DNA from 2 places in the Embleya sp. NBC_00888 genome. Region 1 is predicted to be linked to the other one. Evidence: riboswitches for the same ligand, from Rfam matches in the RefSeq annotation. Region 1 holds a riboswitch; the other holds the start of a gene.
What was found. Region 1 has a riboswitch for S-adenosylmethionine ahead of thrC (threonine synthase). Riboswitches for the same ligand answer to the same signal wherever they lie in the genome.
Positions count from the first base shown of each region.

Region 2: another riboswitch for S-adenosylmethionine. It lies ahead of OG948_RS11085 (aminotransferase class V-fold PLP-dependent enzyme); the one in region 1 lies ahead of thrC (threonine synthase).

Region 1 covers NZ_CP108784.1:3,865,618-3,873,243, reverse strand. The annotation lists gene groL (chaperonin GroEL) at 1-496, opposite strand, end outside; gene OG948_RS15995 (cold-shock protein) at 948-1,151, opposite strand; gene OG948_RS15990 (ubiquitin-like small modifier protein 1) at 1,573-1,851, opposite strand; gene thrC (threonine synthase) at 1,848-3,122, opposite strand; SAM riboswitch class I at 3,139-3,291, opposite strand; gene OG948_RS15980 (glucosyl-3-phosphoglycerate synthase) at 3,484-4,461, shown strand; gene OG948_RS15975 (hypothetical protein) at 4,484-5,452, opposite strand; gene OG948_RS15970 (peptidase inhibitor family I36 protein) at 5,437-5,841, opposite strand; gene OG948_RS15965 (trehalose-6-phosphate synthase) at 6,070-7,536, shown strand; gene OG948_RS15960 (hypothetical protein) at 7,594-7,626, opposite strand, start outside.
Region 2 covers NZ_CP108784.1:2,763,120-2,770,745, forward strand. The annotation lists gene OG948_RS11065 (NYN domain-containing protein) at 1-374, opposite strand, end outside; gene OG948_RS11070 (hypothetical protein) at 911-1,147, opposite strand; gene OG948_RS11075 (exonuclease domain-containing protein) at 1,445-2,041, shown strand; gene OG948_RS11080 (Lrp/AsnC ligand binding domain-containing protein) at 2,128-2,406, shown strand; gene OG948_RS11085 (aminotransferase class V-fold PLP-dependent enzyme) at 2,750-4,144, opposite strand; SAM riboswitch class IV at 4,379-4,495, opposite strand; gene trpD (anthranilate phosphoribosyltransferase) at 4,624-5,727, opposite strand; gene OG948_RS11095 (response regulator transcription factor) at 5,792-6,205, opposite strand; gene OG948_RS11100 (hypothetical protein) at 6,410-6,820, opposite strand; gene OG948_RS11105 (cytochrome c oxidase assembly protein) at 6,830-7,626, opposite strand, start outside.

The DNA.
Region 1 (7,626 bases):
TGTCCATGGCCTCGGCGATCATCTCGCCGATCAGGGGGTCCGCGGCGGAGATCGAGGCGGTGGAGGCGATCTGCTCCTTCGTCTCGACGTCCTTGGCAAGCGCGAGAAGCTGCTCGGAGACGGCCTCGACGGCCTTCTCGATGCCACGCTTGAGGGCCATCGGGTTCGCGCCGGCGGCCACGTTGCGCAGGCCCTCGCGTACGAGCGCCTGGGCGAGGACGGTCGCGGTCGTCGTGCCGTCACCGGCGACGTCGTCCGTCTTCTTCGCGACCTCCTTGACCAGCTCCGCACCGATCTTCTCGTACGGGTCCTCGAGCTCGATCTCCTTGGCGATGCTCACACCATCGTTGGTGATGGTGGGCGCACCCCACTTCTTCTCGAGCACGACGTTGCGGCCCTTGGGGCCCAGCGTGACCTTGACGGCGTCGGCGAGCTGGTTCATCCCGCGCTCGAGGCCGCGGCGCGCTTCCTCGTTGAACGCGATGATCTTGGCCATGTGGTGAAGTCCTCCCAGAACGGGGGTGAGTGCCGGACCGCACAGGTGCCCGCGACGGACGACCCGACCACCGCGAGGATCCCTCCCTCACGGGTGCCGAGCCTCACCGGCTCGGTCCGTTTCTGTCACTCTCACATCCAGAGTGCTAACGCCAATGATTAGCACTCGACCATGCCGAGTGCAAGCGCAACGGCCGGTCCCGACCCGTCCGCGCACACCCCCGCGCGTGTCGCACGAAGCGCGGGTCCGCGCGGCCGCACGCACAACGACCGGGGCCCGGCCCCCGCATGGCGGGAAGGCCGGGCCCCGGTCACTGATCACACCCGATACGCATCCGATCCGACCATCGGACAACAGGTCGGACGAGAGATCGGGACAAGTGTTGTGCTGCGATGTGTCGTGCAGTCCGTGGTGTGGACCGTTTCAAGCAGAGGAGCGGATGCCCCCTGGTTCAGGCGGTGACGCGGACCATGTCGGCCTGCGGCCCCTTCTGCCCCTGCGAGATCTCGAACTCGACTCGCTGCCCCTCCTCGAGCGTCCGGTACCCGTCCATCTGGATCGCGCTGTAGTGGACGAAAACGTCCGCACCACCGTCGACCGCGATGAAGCCGTACCCCTTCTCCGCGTTGAACCACTTGACGGCGCCCTGAGCCATTCCTAACTCCCCTGTTACTGGCCCTTTCACGGATACTGCACGCCGCAGCTCCGGGTTCGTATCCAGAAGGACCCGGCCTTCCGCTACGACCGCGGCTGAATGTATCCGGACGGATGCCCGGAGCAACAGGTCAATCGGACGAGAATTCCCGAGTGAATAAAGCTCGCATTCTTCGTGAACCACCAGGAAAGCCGTATTTCAATTCATCAGGAAAACGACTTTCGATACATATCGGGTGTGATTCCGGCCACGGGTTTACCGACGCAACGCCGCCAAAGCGGGGAAATGGACCCGGGTAAACACGTGTAACGCACGGCGGCCGGGGAGAGAGGAAATCCGCCGCCCGGTGCTCCGGACGGCGGATTTCTCGGTTCCGTTTCGCGATCAGTGCCGATGAAGATCGGCAAGGTCGCCTATCGCGTCAGCAACCGCCGGCGACCGCCGGGATGATCGAAACGCTGCCGTTGTCGGGGATCGTCGTGGCGAGACCGTCCGCGAAGCGCACGTCCTCGTCGTTCACGTACAGATTCACAAAGCGGCGCAGCTTGCCCTCGTCGTCGAGGATGCGCGCGCGAATTCCGGTGTGATCCTTTTCCAGGGCGTCCAGGACCTCGGCGAGGGTGCTCCCCTCGACGGACACCTCGGCCGCCCCACCCGTGTAGGTGCGCAGGATCGTCGGGATGCGAACGGAGACGCTCATGCCAGGCCGGCCTTTCGGAAGGATTCCAGAGTGGGTCGAATGGTCGCGGTGGCGCCGGTGGTCGGCGTGACCGCGTCCAACGTCTTGAGGCCGTCGCCCGTGTTGAGCACGACCGTCTCGGCGTCCGGGTCCAGCGCGCCGGACGCGAGCAGCTTGCGCAGGCAGCCGACGGTCACGCCACCGGCGGTCTCGCCGAAGATGCCCTCGGTGCGGGCCAGCAGCTTCATCGCCTCGACCACTTCGGCGTCGGTGACGTCCTCCACCGCGCCGCCGGTGCGCTTGCACACGTCCAGCACGTACGGGCCGTCGGCCGGGTTGCCGATCGCGAGCGACTTGGCGATCGTGTCCGGCCGCACCGGGCGGATCACGTCGTGGCCGGCCTTCCACGCGGCGGCCACCGGGGAGCACCCGGTGGCCTGCGCGCCGAAGATCTTGTACGGCGCGTCCTCGACCAACCCCAGCGCGATCAGCTCGCGGAAGCCCTTGTCGATCTTGGTGAGCTGCGAACCCGAAGCGATCGGGATGACGATTTGCTCGGGCAGCCGCCAGCCGAGCTGCTCGGCGATCTCGTACGCGAGCGTCTTGGAACCCTCGCCGTAGTACGGCCGCAGGTTGACGTTGACGAAGCCCCAGTCCTCACCGGCCGGGTCGCCGATCAGCTCCGAGCAGAACCGGTTGACCTCGTCGTAGGTGCCCTCGATGGCGACCAGCTCGCCGCCGTACACGGCCGCCGTGACGACCTTGCCGGCCTCCAGGTCGGACGGGATGAACACGCAGCTCCGCAGGCCCGCCCGGGCGGCGGCGGCACCCACCGCGCCGGCCAGGTTGCCGGTGGAGGAGCAGGAGAGGGTGGTGAAGCCGAACGTGCGCGCGGCCTCGACGGCGATCGCGACCACGCGGTCCTTGAAGGAGTGCGTCGGGTTGCCCGAGTCGTCCTTGACGTGCAGCTTCGCGATGCCCAGCTCGCGGCCCAGGTTCTCGGCGCGGACCAGCTTGGTGAAACCTGGGTTCAGATTGGGCCGGGACGCGACGTCCGCGGACACCGGCAGGAGCGGCGCGTAGCGCCAGATGTTCTGCGGGCCGGCCTCGATCCGCTCACGTGTGACGGTACCGAAGTCGTAGGCCACCTCGAGCGGGCCGAAACAGGACTCGCAGGCGTACTTGGGACCCAGTTCGGTGCGTTCGCCGCACTCGCGACACGACAGCGCGACGGCCGGACCGAAAGAGGTGGAGGTGGCGCTGGTGGAACGGGTGGCGGTGGGTGTCGCCATGGCGAGGGCCTTTCTGTCCTCATCTTTACCCGTGGGGTTCCACGGGCCGGACTTGGCACCTGTCCGATCCGCCGGTGCTCGCTCGCGCCGAAAGCGCGTCACGAGGAATGACGATCGGATGGTTGCCGGGGCTTCAACGGGCCGTTCCCTCTGCCCCTCTGGATGAGCTGCTATGGCGGTGGACACACCCTTCGCGAGGTGGCCGGTCCGCGTTTGTCCGGCACGACGTGCGATCGTCGTTACCGGTGACGACGACTGTAACCGAACCGGTGCCGCGTCGATCATCCGGTCCACCTCGCGAGACGATGAAGGGTGGCCGTGACCGAGGCCGGAACACCGGCGACGACAGGGGATTTCGAACGTGCAGCCCGAGGTGAGCGCCTGGCTTCGACGACGGTCCTCCGTCGCCGCGGACTGGCCCGTCGACAAGCTTCTTGACGCCAAACGAGACACTCGGGTCAGCGTCGTCCTGCCGGCGTTGAACGAGGCGGCGACCGTCGGGGACATCGTCAAGGTGGTCCGCACCGAGCTGATCGAGCGCGCGCCGCTGGTGGACGAGCTGGTCGTGGTCGACTCCGGATCGGTCGACGACACCTCCCGGATCGCCGCGGACGCGGGCGCGCGGGTCGTGCACCGCGACGACATCCTGCCCGCGCTCCCGGCCGTGCGCGGCAAGGGCGAGGTGTTGTGGCGCTCGCTCCTGGTCACCGACGGCGACATCGTCGCGTTCGTGGACGCCGACCTCAAGGACTTCTCGGCCGACTTCGTCACCGGGATCCTCGGCCCGCTGCTCACCGACACCTCGGTGCAACTGGTCAAGGCGATGTACGACCGGCCGCTGGAGATCGGCGACACGATCGTGCCCGCCGGCGGCGGCCGGGTGACCGAATTGGTCGCGCGTCCGCTGCTCAACCTGCACTGGCCGGAACTCGCCGGTTTCGTCCAGCCGCTCGGCGGCGAGTACGCGGCCCGCCGCTCGTTGCTGGAACAACTGCCCTTCCCGTGCGGCTACGGCGTCGAGACCGCGATGCTCGTGGACACCCTGCGCCTGGTCGGTCTGGACGCGATGGCGCAGGTGGACGTGGGGGTGCGCCGGCACAACCACCAGGACGAGGCCGGGCTGGGCCGGATGGCGGCGGAGATACTCCAGGCCGTCGAGCGCCGGCTGCGGCGCGGCCCGAACGGCGCGCACCCGGTCGAGCTGAGCACCGCGCTGACCCAGTTCGAGCGGGACGAGGGCGGTTTCCGGCTGCGTACGCACGACGTCGCGGCCCGGGAGCGGCCACCGATGGCGACTGTGCCCGCATACCGCGCACGAACCCGCCTGGTCGAGCGCTGATCGCCGGGCGGCGCCGGCGGGCTCAGCCGCCGAGCACCTCCGCGACCTTGCGCACGGTGTTCTCCCGGGCCGCCCGCACCCGGGTCAGCGCCGCGGCCTCGCGCTCGATCGCCTGCCGCTGATACGCCACGTCGACCGCGTACCAGATGCCCGCGACGTTGTGCTCGGCCCGGCAGGCCACCGTCGCCGTCGCCGCCGCGATCTCGCGTGCGCTCGGCACGGGCGTGTCCCAGGCCGGATCGCCGCCCGCCGCCAACGGGTCGGGGTAGTCGAACCCCTTCCCCCGCATGCACGTCGACCACAGCGCGAGCACCCGGCGCACCCGAGGATCCGCGCGCGAGCGCTCGAACGACTCCACATCCAGGCGGCTCGGCAGTGCCGCGCGCTCCAGCGCCGGATCGACACCGAGGGCGAACCGCGCCTCGCCCAGGCAGCCCGGCCCCGGCCGATCGCTGCCCTCGGTCGGTGCCGGCGGCACCCCGTCCGCCGCCGCGGCGCCGTACAGCGCCACCTCCAGCTCGCGGCCCAGGGCCGGTGCGCTCGGCTTGTCGCCCGCCTGCGCCGCTCCCGGCGGCCGAAAACCCCAGCCGGCCACCTCGACCGGGTCGCCCACCCCGTACCGGCGCTCGGTGCGCGAGCGCAGCACCGGTTCGGTGTCCGCCGTCGCGGGGGTGGGATACGTCAGGCCCAGCCGGCCCAGGCAGGCCCGGATCAGCACCTGCTCGGCCGCGGTCTGCCGGGCGCGCTGCTCCGGGGTCGGCAGGTAGGCCGCGATCGGCAGGTCGAGCCGGGTCACCTCGCCCGCGGGCGGGACCGCGTTCAGCGGCGGCGGGACCGACGGGTCGGCGCGGCCGGGCGCCCGCGCCGCCGGGTCCGCGCGCTCGTCGCTCGCGGTGCACCCCGCCGACGCGGCGCACAACACCACGCCCAGTACGACGCCCACCAGGACCGGGCTCGGGACGCGGCGCGGGCGCACTACTGCGCGGTCCAACTGCCCGACGCGTTGTTGTTCTTCAGCGCCGGATCGAGATTGGCCGTGGACTTCGGACCGATCTCCTGTACCGGGCCCTGATAGTTGCTGCCGTAGTAGATCCGCAGGATGTGCGTCGGATCGTTGTTCCACACCGACGCCGCGTTGTTCTTGACCGCCGTCCACGCGCCGCTGCTGCCGTCCGGGGACGGCATGAACCGGTACCCCGAGTAGTTGGCCACGTTGTACCGGTGATCGAAACGCGCGCCCTTGGCGTTCGAGTTGTAGTACAGACACGCGTCGCCGTCGTTGCACGCGCCGTCGCCCTCGGCGACCGCCGGTGTCGCGCCGCTCGCCAGGATCAATGCGGCGGCCACGGCGCCCGCGGCCAGGCCACGATTGTTGCCCATTCCCGATTCCCCCTTGCCCCGTCGCCCTTTTTCGGACCCCGTCCAACGAACGGGTCCGCAGGGAGAGCCCCGGTCGAACCCGGGCGAGATCGGCCCGACGAGTCAAGAGAAAGCACACCTCCGCTACTCCCGGTAATGACAAGCGCACGTGATACTCGCCACACCGTTCGAGCCGCGGGGGCGATCGGGCCGGGTTTGCGCACCGGAAAGCGTGGCTAGGGTCGGGGCATGAGTGCTCCCCCTCCCGCCGGTGTCCTGGTCGCCTCGAATCGCGGTCCCGTGTCCTTCGCACTGGAGGACGACGGCACACTGTCGGTCAGTCGCGGCGGCGGCGGACTCGTGTCCGGGCTGTCCACCGCGGGCCAGGGGACCGGCGCGGTGTGGGTGTGCTCGGCCCTGGGCGAGGCCGATCGCACCGCGACCCGGGCCGCCCCCTCGGGCCGGCTGGATCTGGCCGGTCACGACACCGGTGGCCTGGCCGTACGGATGCTGGACATCGATCCGGGCACCTTCGCGCGGGCCTACAACGCCATAGCGAACTCGACCCTGTGGTTCGTCCACCACCTGCTCTACGACACCCCGTCCAAGCCGGTCTTCGACGCGCGCTTTCGCAAGGAGTGGGCCTCCTACGAGGCGTACAACCAGGCCTTCGCCGAGGCACTGGCCGACGAGGCCGCCGAGGGCGCGAAGGTGGTCGTGCAGGACTACCACCTCACCCTGGTGCCGGTGCTGCTTCGCCGGCTGCGTCCGGACCTGCGGATCGGGCACTTCTCGCACACCCCGTGGGCGCCGCCGGACTACTTCCGGCTGCTTCCCGACGACATCGCGCGGTTCGTCCTGGAGGGCGTGCTCGGCGCCGACCACGCGGGCTTTTTGACCCGGCGCTGGGCGCTCGCGTTCCTGGACTGCTGCGCGGACGTGCTCGGCGCGGTGGTGGACCGGGACGCGATGACCGTCACCCATGCGGGCCACGTGACCGAGATCGGTGTGCACGGCCTGGGCGCGGACGCCGACTTCCTGCGCGAGCGGGCCTCCCGCGCCGACGTGGACACCCGACTCGCCGGGCTGCGCGAGGCGGTGGGCGATCGCCGGGTGATCGTCCGGGTGGACCGCACCGAACTGTCCAAGAACATCGTTCGCGGTCTGCTGGCCTATCGCGAACTGCTGCGCACCCGGCCGGAATGGCTCGGCCGGGTGGTGCACGTCGCGTTCGCCTACCCCTCGCGGCACGACCTCCCGGAGTACCGCGAGTACACCGCCGCCGTGCAGCGGGTGGCCAAGGAGATCGACGACGAGTTCGGCACCGGCGACTGGCAGCCGCTGATCCTGCACGTCAACGACGACTTCCCGCGCTCGCTCGCGGCGTACCGGCTGGCCGACGTCGCGCTGGTGAACCCGATCCGGGACGGGATGAACCTGGTCGCCAAGGAGGTGCCGGTGGTCTCGCTGCTGGACGAGGCGCACGGGGGTTGCGCGCTGGTGCTCTCGCGCGAGGCGGGCGCGTTCGAGGAGCTGGGCGAGGACTCGATCGTGGTCAACCCGTTCGACGTGTCGCAGACCACCGAGGCGCTGCACACGGCGCTCACGATGGAGCCCGCGGAGCGGCTGCAACGCACCAAGCGGCTGGCCGCGGCGGCGGTCGCGCTCAACCCGCAGCAGTGGTTCCTGGAGCAGTTGGACGCGCTCGGCAAGTAGCCGCGACCGGCGAACCGCCCTCGAACGCCGGGCCGACCGGCGTTCCAGGGCGGGGACTCAGGCCGAGGCGGGCGGGGTGCCGCGGCGGCG
Region 2 (7,626 bases), 1.1 Mb from region 1:
CGATCGGCGGCGGCCTCCTTGGCCGCGTCGCCGGCGGTCTCGATCAGTCGGACCCAGCCGCGCGGGCGCAGCAGGTACGCGGCGGCGGCCACGTCGAGCGGGTCGGCCGCGGCGGGCACCTTGCCGGCCTCGAGCGCCTCGGAGATCTCCGGCAGGCCCTTGCGGAAGCGCTCCGCTATGCGCTGCCGGAACACCGGGTCGTTCTCCAGCGCGGCGGCCAGCGGCGTCGCGGCGAACTTGGCCCGGCGCTGGTGGGTGAACCGGGCGAACCGGCGCAGCGGGCCGGGCACCTCGTCCGCGGTCATCGTGCCGAGCGCGTCCGCGGCCACCGAGATCACCCGCACCCGGACCGCCTCGGGCAACGGCCCGGACAACGCCTCGGGCTCGACGACCTGCGGATCACCACGCTCCGGGTCGGCCCCGACGGCACCGGGCTCGGCGCAGGCGTCGGCATCCGCACCGGCGGCGACACGGGGCTCGGTGGTGGGGTTCGGATCGGCCTCGGCGCTCGCCGGCCCGGCCGGATGCGCGTGGGCCGCGGGGGCGGCGGGCCCGTGCGGCTCCGGATCGACCGCGTGGTCGACGGGTGCCTCCGGGGCGGACTCGGAGTCGACGGACACCGGGTCGGTCTCCGCCTCGGCCCGGGATTGCGCGTCGAGGTCGGGCTCGGCGGCCGGCACCGCCTCGGCGGCCTCGGCGGCGTGCGCAGGCGTGACCTCGTCCGCGCGGGTATCCGGTCCGCTCACTGCTCCTCCGGTCCTTCCCGTTCCCTTGAGGCCCCTCCCCACGTCACCGTTGCCGGGACGCCGACGCCTTGATCATGGCGTGTTCCGGAGCGGGGACGGCCGCGCCGGGCCGCCCCGATGCCGAAACGATGCACAGTCCCATTGTCGCCGCACGGTCTCGGCACTCAGCTCGCGTCGGGTCGCGCCACCAGCTCGACGGAGTCGGTCGCGTTGCACCAGCGGCAGCGCACCGACTCGATCTCGTCGGAAACGATCTCGCGCTCCTCGACCCGGGCGACGCCCGCGAGGTCGAGGTGGGTGAACTCGACCGCCTTGGTGGTCCGCGTCACGTCGAACCGGGTCAGGTTGCCGCACAGCGAGCAACGCCACCGGGTGTCCTCGGTGGGGGCCTGGATCGACATGCGTGTTCCCTTCCTGTCTGGTCTGCGAGCGTCTGCCGGTCCGCGAGCGGCCCGCGTACACCCATGATGCCGGGCGGCGAGAGGTACCTGGGCGCGGCCGTGTCGGGCCGGAAACGTACCGTCCGGTACATGAGCAGCACCGCGCACCGGGATTGCCGGTCACGAGGTTCGGCGAATCAGGGCTTGCCGGCGGCCGACCGGCCGCGGCGTTCCCGCCCGCCGGACAGTATCGCCCCGGGCCACGAGTTGCGAACCATGCCCGGGTCCCGAGCGATTCGTGACGAGGTGGAGCGTCAGGTGTTCACGGTCGTCGATCTGGAGACGACCGGCCTCGATCCGCAGGAGGCGCGGATCACCGAGATCGCCGCCGTACGCCTGCGCGGATCGGACCGTCTGGGCGAGTTCGCGACCCTGGTCGCGCCCGGCGTACCGATCCCGGAGTTCATCACCGACCTGACCGGGATATCCGACGACCTGGTGGCCGACGCGCCACCGCTGCGACTGGTGTTGCCGGCGTTCACCCGGTTCGCCGAGGACGCCATCCTGGTCGCCCACAACGCCCCCTTCGACGTGGGCTTTCTGCGTGCGGCGAGCCTCGCCTGCGACGCGCCGTGGCCCGATCTGCGGGTCGTGGACACGCTCGCGCTGGCCCGCGCGCTGCTGCCGCCGGGGACGGTGCCGAACATGCGCCTGGGCACGCTCGCGCGGTACTTCGAGGCGCCCACCGACCCGACCCACCGAGCGCTGGCCGACGCCCGGGCGACCGCGCACGTCCTGCGCGCCTTCATCGGCCGGATGCACGCGAGCGGCCGGCACGAACTGTCCGACCTGCTCACCCTGGGCCGGCCGGCCGCACCCAGGGTGTGGCCGGAGCAAACCACTTCGATCGGGTGAAGCCGCGGTCGCGCCACCGACACCACCCGGCGCACGTGCGCCGACTAAGCTCGGGCACCTTGTCGTCGAGAGCCGGAGGACTACCCGTGATCACCGCGATCGTGCAAGTCAAGACGCGTGTGGACCAGACCCCGGAAATCGCGGAGGCGATCGCCGCGATCGAGGGCGTGAGCGAGGTCTACTCGGTGACCGGAGAATTCGACCTGATCGCCATGGTGCGCGTCCGCGCCCACGACGACCTGGCCGACGTCATCCCCGGCCACCTCAACAAGGTCCCCGGCGTGGAGGCCACCACCACCCACATCGCCTTCCGCACCTACTCCCAACACGACCTCGAAGCCGCCTTCGCCATCGGCCTGGAATAACCCCGGTCCGGGCGCCCCAAAGCGCCCGGACCCAGCCCGTCCGGCGCTTGAGAACACCCCTCCCGACGCAATCAAAACCGCAGCCCCACCGCCCGACGACACCAAATCCAGCCCGGCCGGCGCTTGAGGCCAACCCAGCGGAGCCGACGCCCAGCGCCGGCCGAACACCAAATCAGCCCGTCCGGCGCTTGAGGCCACTCAGCCCGTCCGGCGCTTGAGGACACCCCCGGCGGGCCACCCCACCCCCGAGCCGGGCGCAGCCGAACCGCATCAACCCACCGAAACCCACCCACCCCAGCCCGTCCGGCGTTTGAGGACGCCCGGCCGGCGAGGCCAAAACCCCCTACGCCGCAGGCAATTGCCGCACGGAGCGCGGGTCCGCGTCCGGAACACACCGCCCCCCATCGACCGTGTAGCTCCACAACGCCCCACGCTCCACGATCTCCCGCACCGCCCCCGCGAAGCGGTCCAGGTGCTCGACGGGCGTCCCCAGGCCGAAGCTGACCCGGATCGCGTTGAGGTTCTGCTCACCCTCGGGCGCGTCCGGAGACCCGCACTCGCTCGGCTGGTCGGCCCGCCCGCCCAACAGGTGCCGCACCAGCGGATGGGCGCAGAACAGCCCGTCCCGCACGCCGATCCCGTACTCCGCAGACAACACCGCCGCGAACCGCGAGCTGTTCCACCCCTCGACCACGAACGAGAGCACCCCCACCCGCGCCGACTCCGGCCCGAACAGCTCCAGCGTCCGCACCGCCGGAATCTGCGCCAGTTGCGCCCGAAGGCGCGCGAGCAGCGCCTCCTCGCGGGCGACCAGCGCCGCCGGCCCCGCCTCGGTGATCGCCCGGCACGCGGACGCCAACGCGTAGGCGCCGATCACGTTCGGCGACCCCGCCTCGTGCCGGGCCGCACCGCGCTGCCACTCCACGTGGTCCCGACTGACCGCCTTGCTCGCCCCGCCGCCGGCCAGGTACGGCTCGGCCGCGTCCAGCCAGTCGCCCCGCCCGGCCAACACGCCGGAGCCGAACGGCGCGTACAGCTTGTGCGCCGACAGCGCGATCCAGTCCACGTCCAGGTCGGCCACCGACACCGGGTGGTGCGGCGCCAGTTGCGCGGCGTCCAGCACGATCCGCGCGCCGTGCCGGTGCGCGACCTCGGCCAGCTCGGCGACCGGGAAGAGCTCACCGGTCACGTTCGAGGCACCGGTCACACACACCAGCCGGGGCCCGTCGCCGGACCCGGCGAGCGCCGCCTCCAGCGTCGCGACGGCCTGCGCCGGCGAGGACGGCGCGGCCAACTGAGTCACCCCGGCGTGCCGGCGCCACGGCAGCAGCGCCGCGTGGTGCTCGGTCTCGAAGACGAACACCCGGGTGCCGCGCGGCAGTACCGACGCGAGCAGGTTGAGCGAGTCGGTGGTCCCGCGGGTGAACAGCAGCGTGTCGTCGGCCCGCAGCCCCAGGAAGCTCGCGACCGTGGCCCGGCTCTGCTCGTACAGGTCGGTGGACAACTGGGACAGGTAGCCGGCACCGCGGTGCACACTGCCGTAGTAGGGCAGGTATGTGGACACGTCGTCCCACACCCGCTGTAGACACGGCGCGCTCGCCCCGTAGTCGAGCGCGGCGTACTCGACCTCGCCACCGGTCACCAGCGGAACGAGCACGTCCCGCCCGACCACGGGCAGCGGCGCGGCGATCGCGACGTCACAGTCGAAGGCGGCGGCGGAAGCGGTGTCGACGGTCATCGCGAAACTCCTCGGCAGGCACGGAACACCGAGGCAAATGTCGCTGAATCGACATGGAAACGCACCGGGTGATCCGCTGGTGAAATGTGGTCTCAAAAAAGCGACGCGCGACGACTCAGCGCGTACAGATCAGGGCGATTCGCCCGTTTCGAGAAAGAGATTTCACGCCATCACATGCTCCCCAGGTACAGGACCCCCGGGTCACATGGAGCAATTGCCCGCCGTCATGCAAGGGGTCCGCGCTTGCCGGGGCGCCTTACGACGCCCGGCCGTGTCATCACCCGGGGCACCCCACCGCGGAGCGAGGGTTGCCGGACAGCAAGCCGGGGCTTTCCACTGTCACTCGTGACCTGCGCAGAATTATTACCAGACGGAGCGCCCCGCGCAACGACGGCCCCACCATTCCCACATCCTGGACGGCACGACGCCGGGCGGGTCGACCACGACCCACCCGGCGTACGGTCTCCCGCCCGGACCCGCTATCCCCGCGCGAACGACCGGGTCGTGGCCACCCAACGATCCAGCGCGGCCTGCGCCGCGCCCGAGTCGATCGCCTCGGCGGCGCGATCGATCCCGGCCGCCAACTGCTGGGTCAACGATCCCTCTCCCGGGCCCAACGCGGCCAGCGCCGCGGCCGAGTTCAACAACACCGCGTCGCGCACCGCGCCCTGCTCGCCCGCGAACAACTTCCGGGCCACCTCCGCGTTGAACGCCGCGTCGCCGCCGCGCAACGACTCGATCCCGTTCAGCGGGATGCCCAGGTCGCGCGGGTCCACCCGGTCCTCGCGCACGTCGCCGTCCCGCACGATCCACACCTGCGACGTGGTCGTGACGGTCAACTCGTCAAGCCCGTCGTCGCCCCGGAACACCAGCGCGGTCGCACCCCGATCGGCCAGCACACCGGCCACGATCGGCGCCATCCGCAGATCCGCGACCCCGATCGCGTGGAACCGGACCCGGGCCGGATTGGTCAACGGCCCCAGGAAGTTGAACGTGGTCGGCACCCCCAGCTCGCGCCGCGCCTGCGCGGCGTGCCGCAGCGACGGGTGGAAGCGCTGGGCGAAGCACAGCGTGATGCCCGCCTCCTCGGCAGTCCGGGCCACCTGCTCCGGGGTCAGGTCCAGCACCACACCGAGCGCCTCGAGCACGTCGGCGGCACCGCTGGACGAGGACGCCGCCCGATTGCCGTGCTTGACCACGGTCTCGCCCGTGCCCGCGACCACGATCGCGGACATCGTCGAGATGTTCACCGTCCGCGCGAGGTCGCCACCGGTGCCGACGATGTCGACCGTACGGCCGGGCACCTCGATCGTCGACGCGTGCGCGTACATCGCCCGCACCAGACCCGAGACCTCGTCCACGGTCTCGCCCTTGGCCCGCAGCGCGATCACGAACCCGGCCACCTGCACCGGCGTCGCCTCGCCGGTCATGATGTGGTCCATCGCCCACGCGGTCGCGTCGGCCGGCAGGTCGTCGCCGCGCATGAGCGTCGCCAGGAGGTCCCGCCAGGAACGGGCCGCCGGGTTGCCGCCGCTCTTGTTCGTAGAGGCCGAGGCGCCCATGGTCCGCTCCCGCTGTGTCATCGGATGAGTCCGCGACAGCGTACCCACCGCGCCCGTCGCGGCCGGGTGGTTATCCGGGATGCGGTCAGGCCGGCTGGCGTCCCGCGATCCGGCCCCGGATCAGGTCGGCGGCCGCGTCCGCGAGCGTACGCGGATCCAGCGGGTGGGCGACCACCGCGTCCGCCCGGCACCACGTGGCCAGCCACGCGTCCTGCGGACGGCCGACCAGGGTCAGCACCGGCGGGCAGTTGTAGATCTCGTCCTTGAGCTGACGACACACACCCATGCCACCGGCCGGGGCGGTCTCCCCGTCCAGGATCACCAGATCGATGCCGCCCTTGTCCATCGCCTCGATCACGGCGGGCTCGGTGGCGCACTCCAGGTATTCCACGAACGGCACGTCGACGGCGGGCCTGCGCCCGAGCGCGAGGGTGACCTTCCGTCGGGTGTTGCGGTCGTCGCTGTACACGAGGACGGTCATGGTCTCGCCGCGCGTCATGTCCACCTGCCTGTGTCTGGGCTGCGTGTGTTCAGGGCTGCATATGTTCAGGCTGCGCATGTTCGGTACGGGCAACACTCGGATCGACCCGGATGTTAGCGCTTTTCGGCACGAAAATGTGTGCCTCGTCACGCGCTCGTCCCGCTCCCGGCCGGCCCCGGTGCGGCCCGGGCGGCACCGACCGCACCCCCGACGCACCCCGAATCACCCGCGCGCGAGCACCTCGTAACCCTCGGCGTCGCCGCCCAGGCGCTGGGCCAGGCCCGCCATCCGGGTCCGCTCCCGGGCCGGCTCCAGGCCGGTGATCACCTGCTGCCGGGAGATCAGCACCCGCAGCGGCCGCTCGTCCGGGGCCGGCGCCACCACCCGCCAACCGTCCGGCGTCAGGATCCGGGCCGCCTCGTCGGCCGCCGCCAGGTCCGGCAGGGTCAGCACGTGCCGCATCACGAACGGGCCGGTCTCCACCGCGACTCCGGCGGCCCGCATCTGCGCGACCACCGCCGAATCGGCGCGCGAGGGGTCGAAGCAGGACCCGACCACGACGAGCGTGCCGTCGTCGACGAGCACGGGAGCGGGTTCCGGTCGCCGCCGGCGCAGGAAACGTTCCAGGATCATGCCGCGACGCTACTCGGCCGCGGCGGCCGGCCGCGGCTCGGGCCCGCGGGCCACCCGGACGGCCGAGTCGGCCTCCTCCGTTTGGGCAGAGTCACCCGGAAGAGTGCTCTTCGACACGGGTTTTCCGGCGTCCTCCAAGCCCTGCTCCGCACCGCCCCCGGCCTCGGCCGCCTCGCGCGCCAACCGCTCCTCGCGCGCCTTGCGGCCGGCCTCGATCAGTTCGAGTCGATCCAGCCGGCGGTCCTCCCGGACCGCCTCGCGCTCCGACGCCCGGGCCCACTGCACGAACAACACCAGGAAGACGAGCAGTCCGATGATGTCGCCGCTGCCCCACAGGATTCCGCCCGCCGTGCCCTGGTCCGAGAGCGGACTCGCGCCCCAGTCGCGACCGAGGTCGTTGTACCAGTCACCGGCGAGCACGTTGGACGAACTCATGATCGCGATACCCAGCCACGCGTGGAACGGCAGCGTCGCGAACACCGCGAGCAACCGCATCGGATGACTCGCGCGCGGCATCGGGTCCAGACCCAGCAGCGGCCAGAACCACATGCAGCCGATGATCACGAAATGCACGTGATTCATGTCGTGCATGAAGGTGTTTCGCAACGTCAGCTCGTACCAAGGGGTGAAGTACAGGGCGAACGGGTTGAGCACGAAGAGGAACCCGGCGAAGGCGGGGAAGGTGACCACCTTCGCGTATCTGCTGTGCAGCAGGGCGTTGAGGCGATTGCGCCACTTGATCGGCAGGGTACGCAGCGCGAGTGTGATCGGCGCCCCGAGCGCCAGGAAGATCGGCGTGATCATCG